Regions from separate parts of the Staphylococcus dromedarii genome, predicted to be linked through region 2. Evidence: predicted binding sites of a transcription regulator. Region 2 holds the regulator's gene; each other region holds the start of a gene.
The links. Region 2 encodes Rex, which represses fermentation and respiration genes when NADH is low (regulators of the CRP and FNR family bind a similar motif). Its sites were predicted from a motif close to TTGTGAAATATTTCACAA; they were not measured.

Region 1 (3,389 bases), 470 kb from region 2:
GCATCGTTAAAAATTTTGTTGATGCTTTCAGTACGCTCATCTGCCTGACCATCTGCACGTTGTAGTTCGATACTCCCTTGTCCTTCAAGTAAGATTTGTCCAGGGCCACGCATACCAGCTGTCCACATCGTTACAGCTAAAAAGACTTGTTCATGTGGGACAATTTTAGCGAATCGTTCATCATGTCCGAGACCATTCATCATTGTGAGAATTGCAGTGTCTTGATGAATAGCGCCTTTGTCTTTCAATTGGTGAATCATTTCTTCAGATTGCATAGATTTTGTAAGAATTACGATTAAATCAAATGTGTCTGTGACATCTGTTGGTAAAACAGCAGGAATGTCTACAGTATATGTATCCGTTTCTGTTTGGATTTCTAATCCTTTTTCATTAATAGCTTGAACATGATCTGGCCACGTATCAATCAGTGTGACATCATATCCCGCACGTTTGATGTAACTACCAATACGACTTCCCATCGCACCTGCTCCAGCAATAGCAATTTTCGTCATTTGACATCCTCCTTGTTTTAAAACCGTTTTAAAATAATTCTAGAATTTTCTGAAAGATATGTCAATTGTGTGAGAACAAAAAAATGGTGAGAGAAGTTGAGTGATCTACTCTTTCTTCTCAAACACCATATGATATACGACGGTATTTTGCGACCAAACTATTTTAGACAGGGCGCACTGTTATTTCATTTACATTGACATGTGCAGGTTGTGTGAGTGCGTAGAGTACCGCATCGGCAATATTTTGAGCCTCAAGCATTTTACGATCACCAAAGTCGTAGCCTTCATTGAGTGGTGTGTCTACCATACCTGGTGAAATACTTGTTGAGCGAATGCCTGTACGTGCTAACTCTTTTTCAAGGCCTTGCGTAATGGCATGAACAGCAGCTTTTGTTGCGCTGTAAAGTGTACTTACTTTTGTTACTTCAAATCCTGAGATAGAAGAAATATTGACAATATGACCACTTGATTGTGCTTGAAGATGTGGCATGACTGCGTTGATTGCATAGAGTGTCCCTTTAACATTTACATCGATCATTGCATCCCAGCCAGTCACATCGCCTTTTGTAATCGCTGAAGAAGTCATTAAGCCAGCACTGTTGATAAGAAAGTCAACTTGTCCAAAGTGTGCCATCGTATGTTCAATAGCTTGTTCAACCGCTTTACGATCTGTGACATCTGTTGGAATCATTAAAGCATCTGTAAAATCTTCTGCAATGTCATTCATTTTATCTTCATTACGTGAGAGTAAAGCAATCTTGACACCATTGTCATTCAGTTTTTGTGCGATGGCTGCACCGATTCCGCTACTTGCTCCCGTAATGACTGCGACTTTATCTTTTAAAATTTCCATGTTGTTTCCACCTTTCGAGAATGAAGCATCGTGTGATGTGTGTTTAACAAATTTATGAGGCATACTTCTTTAATATGGTTCAGTATCCCTCTTATTACTTCAATATCATGTTTTAATCACGTTCATAACCTAACATATCCCCAAAAGATAAGAAAATAAACTGCTCTTGTTAAAGTACTGAGATGTTAACAAATATGTCAAAAAGCGTATAAAAATGACATTATCAAGTAGATAGTATTATGTTAAAATATTCACATTATAAAGTGGAAAGAGGAAGAAAAAGAATGCTTCTTTTTAGTATAGAAATCATAATTATGGTCCTTGCAATTGTTCTTGGGTTGCGTACAGCAGGCGCCCTTGGTTGCGGGATCTTTGCGATTGTCGCACAGCTTGTGATGATATTTGGTTTTGGTTTATCACCCGGTTCAGCACCAGTAACAGCCGTGTTGATTATCCTTTCAATTGGGATTGCAGGTGGTACACTTCAAGCAACAGGTGGGATTGACTACCTTGTTCATTTAGCCTCTAAAGTCATTGAACGTTTCCCAAAATCAATTATCTTCATTGCGCCGATGATCGTCTTTTTATTTGTGTTTGGTATTGGGACAGCCAATATTGCACTTTCATTAGAGCCGATTATTGCGAAAACAGCTTTAAAAGCACGTATTAAACCGAAAAAGCCACTGACTGCATCGGTATTAACAGCTAACATTGCATTGTTATGTAGTCCGGCAGCCTCAGCGACAGCATATATGATTTCAGAATTTGCAGGATTAGGTATTACGATGGGCCGATATTTATCGATTGTCTTACCAACTGCATTGATTAGTATGGTCATCTTAAGTATCTTTATCACATTTGTTGGAGAAACAAAAATGGATGAGCGTCAAGCACAGACCATGTTACAAAAAATTGTAGAAGATGACACAGCAAAAACTTATTCAACACGTGTGAAGTTAGGCGTATTATCATTCATCGTTGCAGTGGGATGTATTTTAACATTTGGTATTTTCCCTGAGTTAGGCCCTTCATTTAAAATTGATGGTGAGATTGTGAAGTTACAGATGACGGATCTCGTACAACTCTTTATGTATATGAGTGCAATGATTAACTTATTATTGATTAAAATTCAGCCAAATGAAATATTAAATTCACACATCACACAGGCTGCAATTGGTGCATTATTTGCGGTATTAGGACCTGGTTGGTTAGGTGCAACGATTTTTAGTGCACCATCTAACCGCGATATTATGGAAACGCAAATCGGTGGACTCGTGGAACAAGCACCATGGCTTCTTATTTTATTTGTTGGCCTTGTATCGATGGTCGTGATTTCACAATCAGCAACAGCTTCTATCATGGTGCCGATTGTGATGACACTAGGCATTCCGCCAACATTCTTCCTAGCAATCGTACAAACATTGAATGTTAACTTTGTGATTCCAGCGCAACCAACTATTCTCTTTGCGGTTGATGTCGATGAAACGCGTTCAACAAAAACAACAAGCTTCCTATTACCAGGTTTCTTCTTAATTGCGACAACCGTCTGCGTTGGTTTATTGATTAAAACAATTTTAGGTGTTTGATAGATAGCTAATCACAAAACAAGTAGGTAGATGATGTGTTCTACTTGCTTGTTTTTTTATAGGCAAAATACTGGAATTGAGACAATATCTTTATGATATAATCTTAGAACATTAGTAAAAAAACATTCAATTTCTTGGACAAAATTGTATAATTTTAATATTAAATTGTGTTATAATAAAATTACAGTGTTAATTATTTTCATATTTTTAATTCTTTTGGCCTACGTTCTCCCCATAGTAACGTGGGCTTTTTTGTGTGTAATTTTATGTGCTAAATAGGTATTTTAGTATTTCAATTAACGAATATGTCTAAAATGTGAATAAAAAAATGAAAAAGGGTATACAGATGATGAAAACATTATTCATATGTATATCGATTTAAAGGAGATGAAGCAAATGGGTAGAAAAGTTTTAGGAGTTATTTTAGGGATTATAACG
Region 2 (3,389 bases):
GCCAAGATAATGCTGCTGTAGCAACAAGACCATTCCCGATTGAACATCCGCCTGCAACGGCTGCACCAAATCCCATAAATGTACCACCGATGGCACTGTTACGAATTGTTTTAATGTCCGGTAAACGCCATTTAAATTCACGTGAACCTTTCGCTGCAATATATGAACCAACTAAAATACCAAGTACAAGGAAAACGCCCCAGTCTAATACTGATACATTCCCTGTTGTTAAAAATTGAACGATGTGTGCAGATGGTGTTGTAATACCAAGTCCACCATCACGACCTGTTGAACCACTCATTGGCCAAGCAATCATCGCGATAAGACCTATTGCAATCGCCGCAACAAATGGATGATAACGACGTTCAAATAATAAATGACGTACACCAGTATAACGTTGTTTTAATTTTGGTACAGCAATTGTAGGTTTTGGTTTACGCAATGTTTTAACCACTACAAATACTGTGATTGCAACAAGAAGTACTAACCATACCCAATAAGGGATACCTGTAGAAGTAGACATATCTGCATTTGCTACTGTTGTACTTTGTAAACTGTCATTCAACGGTGCTAAAACACCAAATTTGGTAATCGCTGCAAATAAGGCATAGAAACCTAATGCGATCCAGCTACCGATTAGACCTTCACCAGCACGATAATAAGTACCCGTTGCACAACCACCAGCTAAAATAATACCAATCCCAAAGATAAATGACCCAACGATTGTTCCTACAATTGGGAATGATCCATTATCAATTGTAATCAAACCTGCTGATTGTAATGCAAAAATGCCGACTGCTTGAATTGATATTGCAATGAGTAAGGCATAAAACATTTTATTATTTTTTGTACATACATGTCACGGAATCCACCTGTTAAGCAAAAACGTGTACGCTGCATCACAAACCCTAATAATGATCCAACTATTAAACCACTAATAATAGTCCAAAGCATTCCGTCAACCTCCTATTTCCGATTAATAATATAAGAATTGTAAAGAATATAATATGAAAATGCAAGAGATTGTGTAAAATTGTACATTTTTCTATTACATATCGATGGAAATAACAAAAGGCATGATCAATCTGTACAATTTCAGTGTTCAAGAAGTAGAATTCTCAACAGAACTGGGAACATAAAGTTTTCGTCGTGTCCCTGTAAAAGTAATTAGATATGTAGTAGATGTAGACACATATCAATCAACTACTACACCATTTAGGAATTCTTTTTATTTCCTGCTCTGATTTTACTGGAATTCTAACCACTCCTTTCATAATCTCATCCTTAAAAAAGCATAAAAAAAACCTCAAAATTCAAGTTTCTGAATTTTGATGGCTATTTTCTTACATATTCAATGATCTATGTTGAATGCATTATGCCTTAGAATGCATTATGCCTTAATTGTTGAATTGTAATTTTTCATAAAGAATAATAACGATTGAAGCTCTACGCCTAAGTCAATTTGATGTACTTGAACACTCTTTGGTACTTGTACACGTTTTGGTGTAAAGTTAAGAATCCCTTTGATACCAGCTTCGACAAGTTGGTCTGTGACTGCTTGTGCAGCTGATTCTGGTGTGGCGATAATTACGACTTCAAGCTTTTCTTTCTTAATAATATCTGTCATGTCTGACATTGGTTTAACAACGACGTTACCAACCGTTTCACCGATTACTTCTGGACGTATATCAAATGCTTCTGTAATTGTCATATCATCATGGATGGAAAAGTTATAAGTGATCAATGCATGTCCGAGGTTACCGACACCTACAATGCCAATGTGGATCTCTTCTGCATCACTTAATTCTGATTTGAAGAAGTCTAGAAGGTTGTCAATGTTATAGCCATATCCCTTTTTGCCGAGTTCACCAAAATACGAAAAGTCACGTCTAATCGTAGCTGAATCAATATTCAATCCTTCACTGATTGCTTTTGAATTCACACGATTTTCACCTTTAGCTTTTAACGTGTTTACAAAACGATAATATAAAGGTAAGCGTTTCAAGGTTGCTCTTGGAATTTTCACCGTTTCTTTAGCCATTACACAGTCCTCCAAAAATATTTCTAAAAACACATGTGATACATTTCACAGTATAACAGTATTATTATAACTGACTTTGTCTCAGAAAGAAACATTTACATTTTGATAGGCAAATAATTTATTGTACAATATATGTTAATGAAAGGAGCATCCTCACATGATATTAATGCAACTCAGTCAAATTTCGAAGTCCTTTGATGGTGAGACCATTTTTGACGATGTAAACTTTGAAGTCAAAACAGGTGAACGCATTGGCATTGTCGGCCGTAATGGTGCTGGTAAGTCAACATTAATGAAAATCATTGCTGGTGTGGAATCATATGAAAGTGGCCACATTTCAAAAATTAAAAACTTAAAAATGGGTTATCTCACTCAACAAATGACACTCAATACACAAAACACAGTGTTTGATGAGATGTTACAACCATTTGAGCATCTCAAACAATTGGGTGAGAAGATGCAAGTAGAGACAGATTGGCTTGCACAACACGCGGATCGCTATGATACGGATGCTTATCAAGAACATATGAATCGTTACGAAACCATTTCGAATGAATTTGAAAAACTAGGCGGCTATGACTATGAGCGTAAAATAAAAACGGTGCTGAACGGCCTGCATTTTACAGAATCAGATTATAATCGCCCTGTTAATGACTTTAGTGGTGGGCAAAAAACACGTCTGTCACTGGCACAAATGTTGTTACGTGAGCCTGATTTATTGTTACTTGATGAGCCGACAAACCATCTGGATATGGAGACGACTGCATGGTTGGAAGACTATTTAAAGTTTTTCAAAGGTGCTATTGTGATCATTTCGCATGACCGTTACTTCTTAGATAAAATCGTGACACAAATTTATGATGTTTCTTTAGGTGAAGTAAAACATTATGTTGGAAATTATGCAAAGTTTATTGCCCAGCGTGACCAATACTACCAAAAGCGATTAGCAGAATATGAACGTCAACAAGATGAGATTAAACGTTTAGAAACATTTGTTAAGAAAAATATCACACGTGCTTCTACAAGTGGCATGGCAAAAAGCCGACGTAAGGTTCTAGAAAAAATGACACGTATTGAAAAACCAATGCTAGACGCAAGAAGTGCTGATATCCGATTTGATTTTGATCGTAATACAGGTAACGATGTCATGCACATCCGTCAACTTGAAGTCGGTTACGGATCACCGATTACGCGCCCTATTAACATCGAAGTGTCAAAAGGCGATCATATCGCTGTCATTGGGCCAAATGGTATCGGGAAGTCCACGCTAATCAAAACATTAGCTGGCCGCTTAGATGCCATTTCAGGAGAAGTGATTCCTGGTGCAAACTTAAAAATTGGATACTAT
Region 3 (3,389 bases), 330 kb from region 2:
CGGTGGACCTTGCCAGTCTTTCGCGAATGCAATTGTGCTCCAACCTTCAATTGGACGACATTTTTCTTGTCCAACGTAGTGAGCCCAACCACCACCGTTAACACCTTGACAACCACATAACACAACAAGGTTAAGGATTGCACGATAAATCGTATCAGAGTTAAACCAGTGGTTGATACCTGCACCCATGATGATCATTGAGCGGCCGCCTGTATCAATTGCGTTTTGAGCAAATTCACGTGCAACTTGTGTTACAACGTCTGCTTTTACGCCTGTTACTTTTTCTTGCCATGCAGGTGTGTAGAATGATGCTGCATCTTCAAAGCCTTTAGCTTCTAATTCATGACCGAAACGTTTCACACCATATTGTGATGCCATTAAGTCATAAATTGTTGTAACAAGTGTTTCTTCTCCATTTGCCAATGTCATTTTACGCACTGGAATTGGACGTTCGAATACACCGTTACCTGCATTGTCGAAGTAAGGGAATTGAATTGTTGCAAGCGCATATTCACCTGTTGCTACTGTCATAGCTGGATCGATTTTTTCACCTTGTTCATTTTCTAACTTAAGGTTCCATTGCTTGCCTTCTTCCCAACGTTGACCCATTGTACCGTTTGGCACTTGAATTGTATCTGTTAACGTATCGAATACGACTGGTTTCCATTCACTGTTTTCAGAAGTGCTACCGAAGTCACTTGAACGTAAGAAACGACCAGCTTTGTAGCCATTCGCATCTTTATCCAAACGAATCACGAAAGGCATATCTGAATATTGTTTTGCATAGTTGATGAACATTTCAGATGGTTCATCTTCATAGAATTCTTGCATGATAACGTGTGTCATAGCTTGTGCGATCGCTGCGTCAGTACCAGGGTTTGGCGCTAACCAGTTATCCGCAAACTTAACGTTTTCTGCATAGTCAGGTGCTACTGAAACAACTTTTGCACCTTTATAACGAACTTCTGTCATGAAGTGGGCATCTGGTGTACGTGTTAATGGTACGTTAGAACCCCACATCATAATGTATGCTGCATTATACCAGTCACTTGATTCTGGTACGTCTGTTTGTTCACCCCAGATTTGTGGAGATGCTGGTGGTAAATCCGCATACCAGTCGTAGAAACTTAACATTTCTCCACCAAGTAATGAGATGAAACGTGCACCAGCTGCATAACTGATCATAGACATCGCTGGAATTGGTGTGAATCCTGCGATACGGTCTGGACCATCTTTCTTAATTGTGTAGATTAATTGTGCTGAAATAAGTTGCGCTACGTCTCTCCAGTTTGCACGCACATGGCCACCTTTACCACGTGCTGATTTATAAATACGTGTTTTCTTCTCATCTTCAACGATAGACGCCCATGCTTTAATCGGATCTTCATGTTCACTTAATGCTTGTTTCCATAGTTCCCATAATTTACCTCTTACGTATGGATATTTAATACGTAGTGGGCTGTATTCATACCATGAGAACGACGCACCACGTGGACAGCCACGAGGTTCGAATTCTGGCATATCTGGTCCACAACTTGGATAGTCAATTTGTTGGTTCTCCCAAGTGATGACACCATTCTTTACAAACACTTTCCATGAGCATGATCCCGTACAGTTAACACCATGTGTTGTACGTACGACTTTGTCATGACTCCATCTTTCTCTGTACATCTTTTCCCATTCACGGCTTTTGTGTTCCAAAACTGACCAATTACCATTGAACTTTTCAGTCGGCTTAAAAAAGTTTAATCCAAATTTTGCCATATTCATCCTCCTCAATAGACATAGGCTTTCCTTATTATGTCCATTGTACCTTTGCTATTTTTTTCACGATACTAGGGAATTACCTATTTCTATTTCTGTTTTCCCTAGTTGTTTATTTTTTCACAAACTCTTGTATCCCTTGCTACGCCTAGTTGATAATGTTTCTCACTTTGCGCTTGAATTGTGAAAATGGACAGCAACCTCTCTTCAAGAAGTACTGTCCATTTATTATTTGTTGTTGAAATTGATATTACATTGCTTGTTTACGTCTCATCATATACAAGCCTGCACCGATACATAAGTATCCAAATGCAAGTGTTCCTCCTGAAGTATTACCTGTGTGAGGTAACATGTCTTCATGATGACTTTGTGCCATATTTTGCATCTCTACAGATTGTCCTGTCATTGGTACTACATTCTGATGTGATAACTCAGCTGACTTAGTTGATGTCATCATTGTTTCTGTTGATGTTTTCATCATGTTGTCACCATTGTTTCCAACAGCAACGTTACCATTTTCCCCCGTAGCAGCCGGTTGTTTCGATGGCGTTGGGAATGGTACTACTTTACCTGGTATTGTTGGTTTAGATGCTTGTGTTGAATCACTTGGTTTAACCGTTCCAGGTTGTGTTGGTGTTGCATCCGGTTGTCCCATAATCATACGTTGTGGTTCCGTTGTATCATATTGTAATAAGTCAGCTGTTTTTAAGTAATCTGCCATAACCTTATCTAGTGATACACCTTCTTCACGTGGGCCACCAAACATATCAAAACCATCGCCACCTGATGCTGTAAAGTCGTTCGTTGCCACGTTGTACACGCATTTTAAATCAAGTGGTTCATATTGACCTGTCTTTTTATTTAACACTTGTACTTCATTTACACGTTGTCCAGGTTCTTTGTTGATATCGTAGTAAACACGAACACTATTCGAAATCTGCAATAAACCACCATTGGCTGTAAATTGTGTTTTACCGTCAACCGTTTGTGTTGGTGCGCTCAAGCTATGTTCAAATGCTTTTAATACATTGTCACCTGTCACTTTGATTTGAGCAATTGTGTTACCAAATGGCAATACTGTAATGATATCACTCAATTTCACTGTACCTGGTGCGATAGAGGCACGAATACCACCTGAATTTGTCACAGCGAAGTCTGATGGTGTACTGAAACCGTGCTGACCATATGCTTCCATTGCATCTGCTACTGCATTACCTAGGTTCGTTTCTTGTGTACGCACATCATCACGTTCACCTTTGAAATCTACCTTATTATTTGGAATAATCACTTCAGAAGTCGCTTCTAAATATTCAGCATTTGCTTTATCTAACTGCGCCTTCAATGCAGCATTCGGTGTTACATCTGCTACATCTTTCACATTGATCAATGTCGCTTTCACGTTGCTTAATTGACCCTTTTCAACATCAAATGTCACTTTACCTACATTTGCTAAAGCTGTTCCAGTTTGCGCTAATGCATCTTTACCAAATGTTTGGCCCTGTTCCAATACCGTATGCGAATGACCATCAATCACAATCATTGGATGTTTGAATTCTTTCATCGCACTTAATTGTTCTGTTAAGTAATCACCACGTATCTTTTGTTGTGTCGATGGATCAATACCT
Region 4 (3,389 bases), 610 kb from region 2:
TCACTTGTTAATGCCATTGGTGTGTCAACAGCGCATACAGCACTTAACTTGAATGTAAAAGCGATCGTTGCTGCTACTGAAAGTGGTCATACAGCACGTACGATTTCTAAATATCGTCCAAAATCAGATATTATTGCAGTGACACCAAGAGCAACAACTGCGAGACAATGTTCATTAATTTGGGGTGTTTACCCAGTGATCCGTGAAGGTATTTACACAACAGATGAAATGTTGAACAATGCAGTTGCAACAGCTGTTGAAACAGAACGTGTTGTAAATGGTGATTTAATTATCATCACTGCAGGTGTCCCTACAGGTGAGTCAGGTACAACTAACTTAATGAAACTTCACTTGATTGGTGAGGATTTAGCAAGTGGACAAGGTATCGGACGTACATCAGCAGTTGGTCGTACAGTCGTTGTTAACGATGCATCAGAATTAGAAGGTAAAAATCTTGATGGTGCCATTATCGTCACACCTTCAGTGGATGATGCGATTGTACCTTACTTAGATGGTGTAGCAGCATTAGTTACTGAAGAAGGCGGCTTAACGTCACCAAGTGCGATTATTGGTTTAGAAAAATCATTGCCAACAATCGTAGGTGTACAAGATGTTACATCAGTTATTCCTGATAACGTATTTGTCACAGTAGATGCTGCACAAGGTAAAGTATTTGAAGGATATGCAAACGTTCTATAATTGAAACAATGTATTTTAATATTAAGCAGTTGTAACCCTATATAAAATGGTTTTACAACTGCTTTTTTGGTATTACTTTATAATATTTTGAACAGCTAAAAAAGCATATTTTATTAATATCATATTTAATTATAGTTTATGATAAATAAATGAAAAGGCGTACAAAATGTGATTGGATCGTGTATGAAAACATATAGAAAACCTGATAATATCCCGTTTGCAAGGCATATAAGGTTCATAATAGACAATATTATTAGATAATTCTGAAGATGTTAGTTCTTAAGTTGTTCACAAATTTGCTAAAATTAGATATAATATGTTTATGAAAGCCGTTACATTAGAGCGAATATACAGTAAAGGGGAAATTACTATGGCAGAATTAATCAGAGGTTTAGAAGGGGTTATTGCAGCCGAAACAAAAATTAGTTCGATCATTGATAGTCAATTAACATATGCGGGGTATGATATTGATGATTTAGCTGAAAATGCATTATTTGAAGAAGTGATGTTCTTGCTATGGAATTATCGTTTGCCAAACGAGCAAGAACTGAAAGAATTAAAAGAAAAGTTATATAAATATATGACTTTGAATCCACGTATGTACAGCCATTTTGAGGAGTACACAACTGATCAAGTACACCCAATGACGGCGCTACGTACTTCATTATCTTATCTTGCACATTTTGATGAGAATGCAGATCAAAATGATGAAGAAGCGATCAGAGAGCGTGCGATTCGTATTCAAGCGAAAGTGGCTTCTTTAGTGACATCTTTCTCACGTGTTCGTGAAGGTAAAGAGCCAGTTAAGCCTGACCCATCATTAAGCTATGCAGCTAACTTCTTATACATGTTACGTGGTGAAAAACCAACAGATGTAGAAGTTGAAGGTTTTAACAAGGCACTTATCTTACATGCTGACCATGAATTGAACGCTTCAGCATTTACAGCACGTTGTACGGTGTCTTCATTATCTGATATGTATTCTGGTGTAACAGCGGCTATCGGTTCTCTTAAAGGACCATTACATGGTGGTGCAAATGAGCAAGTAATGCGCATGTTATTTGAAATTGGTTCAATTGACAAAGTGGATGCGTATTTAGAAAATGCATTTGCAAACAAACAAAAAATTATGGGCTTTGGTCACCGTGTATACAAAAATGGCGATCCACGTGCCAAATACTTAAAAGAAATGAGTCGTAAAATTACAGAAGAAACAGGTCAAAAAGAACTTTTCGAAATGTCTGTGAAAATTGCTGACATTATTAAAGAAGAAAAAGGACTTTTACCAAACGTTGACTTCTATAGTGCGACTGTTTATCACAGCATGGGTATCGACCATGACTTGTTTACACCAATCTTTGCAGTGAGCCGTACTTCTGGATGGACTGCACATATCATTGAACAACTTGCAAATAACCGCATTATCCGTCCACGTGCGAACTATGTTGGTGAAACAAAACGTAAGTATGAACCAATCGAAAATCGCTAAAATATTTTCAAACTAAACAATTAAACTACTTTTTGGAGGTTATTTAACAATGAGTGAAAAAATCGTTAAAACAGACAGTGGATTACAAGTACCGGATCAACCAATTATCCCATTTATTATTGGGGACGGTATTGGACCAGATATCTGGCAAGCAGCAAGCCGTGTGATTGATGAAGCGGTGAAGAAAGCGTATGACGGTAAGAAAGAAATCGCTTGGAAAGAAGTATTAGCAGGTCAAAAAGCATTTGATGAAACAGGCGAATGGTTACCAGCTGAAACTTTAGACACAATCAAGTCATACTTAATCGCAATTAAAGGACCGTTAACAACACCAATCGGCGGAGGTATTCGTTCTCTAAATGTTGCATTACGTCAAGAGTTAGACTTATTTACATGCTTACGTCCAGTACGTTGGTTCCAAGGGGTACCATCACCTGTTAAACGTCCAGAAGATACGGATATGGTCATCTTCCGTGAAAATACTGAAGATATTTATGCGGGTATCGAGTTCAAAGAAGGTTCTGATGAAGTGAAAAAAATCATCGACTTCTTACAAAATGAAATGGGTGCTAAAAACATTCGTTTCCCAGAATCATCAGGTATCGGTATTAAACCAGTTTCTAAAGAAGGTACAGAACGTTTAGTTCGTGCAGCGATCCAATATGCTTTAGATAATAACCGTAAGTCTGTAACACTTGTTCACAAAGGTAACATCATGAAATTTACAGAAGGTGCTTTCAAACAATGGGGTTACGACTTAGCTGAAGCAGAATTTGGTGATAAAGTATTCACATGGCAACAATATGATCGCCTTGTAGAATCAGAAGGTAAAGATGCTGCAAATGCTGCTCAAGAAAAAGCAGAACAAGAAGGTAAAATCATTGTGAAAGATTCTATCGCAGACATCTTCTTACAACAAATCTTAACACGTCCTGCTGAACATGATGTTGTGGCAACAATGAACTTAAATGGTGACTACATTTCAGATGCATTAGCTGCACAAGTAGGTGGTATTGGTATCGCACCAGGTGCAAACATCAACTACGAAACAGGTCATGCGATCTTTGAAGCAACACATGGTACAGCACCTAAATATGCAGGATTAAATAAAGTAAACCCTTCATCAGTATTACTTTCAGGTGTATTAATGTTAGAACACCTAGGTTGGCAAGAAGCGGCAGATTTAATTACAGCTTCTGTT

Region 1: MUA88_RS10465 (anaerobic C4-dicarboxylate transporter family protein) is a predicted target of Rex. The motif match lies at 1,605-1,622, and genes of this name have one in related genera.
Region 3: MUA88_RS09825 (nitrate reductase subunit alpha) is a predicted target of Rex. The motif match lies at 1,873-1,890, and genes of this name have one in related genera.
Region 4: MUA88_RS05000 (citrate synthase) is a predicted target of Rex. The motif match lies at 976-993, and genes of this name have one in related genera.

The regions. Positions count from the first base shown of each region.
Region 1 is NZ_CP094718.1:2,100,147-2,103,535, reverse strand. Features, by position in the region: gene MUA88_RS10475 (ketopantoate reductase family protein) at 1-512, opposite strand, end outside; gene MUA88_RS10470 (SDR family oxidoreductase) at 676-1,365, opposite strand; gene MUA88_RS10465 (anaerobic C4-dicarboxylate transporter family protein) at 1,650-2,951, shown strand; gene MUA88_RS10460 (hypothetical protein) at 3,348-3,389, shown strand, end outside.
Region 2 is NZ_CP094718.1:1,631,392-1,634,780, forward strand. Features, by position in the region: partial or broken gene MUA88_RS08110 (YeeE/YedE family protein) at 1-954, opposite strand, end outside; gene MUA88_RS08115 (redox-sensing transcriptional repressor Rex) at 1,391-2,041, opposite strand; gene abc-f (ribosomal protection-like ABC-F family protein) at 2,199-3,389, shown strand, end outside.
Region 3 is NZ_CP094718.1:1,958,370-1,961,758, forward strand. Features, by position in the region: gene MUA88_RS09825 (nitrate reductase subunit alpha) at 1-1,764, opposite strand, end outside; gene MUA88_RS09830 (5'-nucleotidase C-terminal domain-containing protein) at 2,015-3,389, opposite strand, start outside.
Region 4 is NZ_CP094718.1:1,022,480-1,025,868, forward strand. Features, by position in the region: gene pyk (pyruvate kinase) at 1-699, shown strand, start outside; gene MUA88_RS05000 (citrate synthase) at 1,070-2,188, shown strand; gene icd (NADP-dependent isocitrate dehydrogenase) at 2,238-3,389, shown strand, end outside.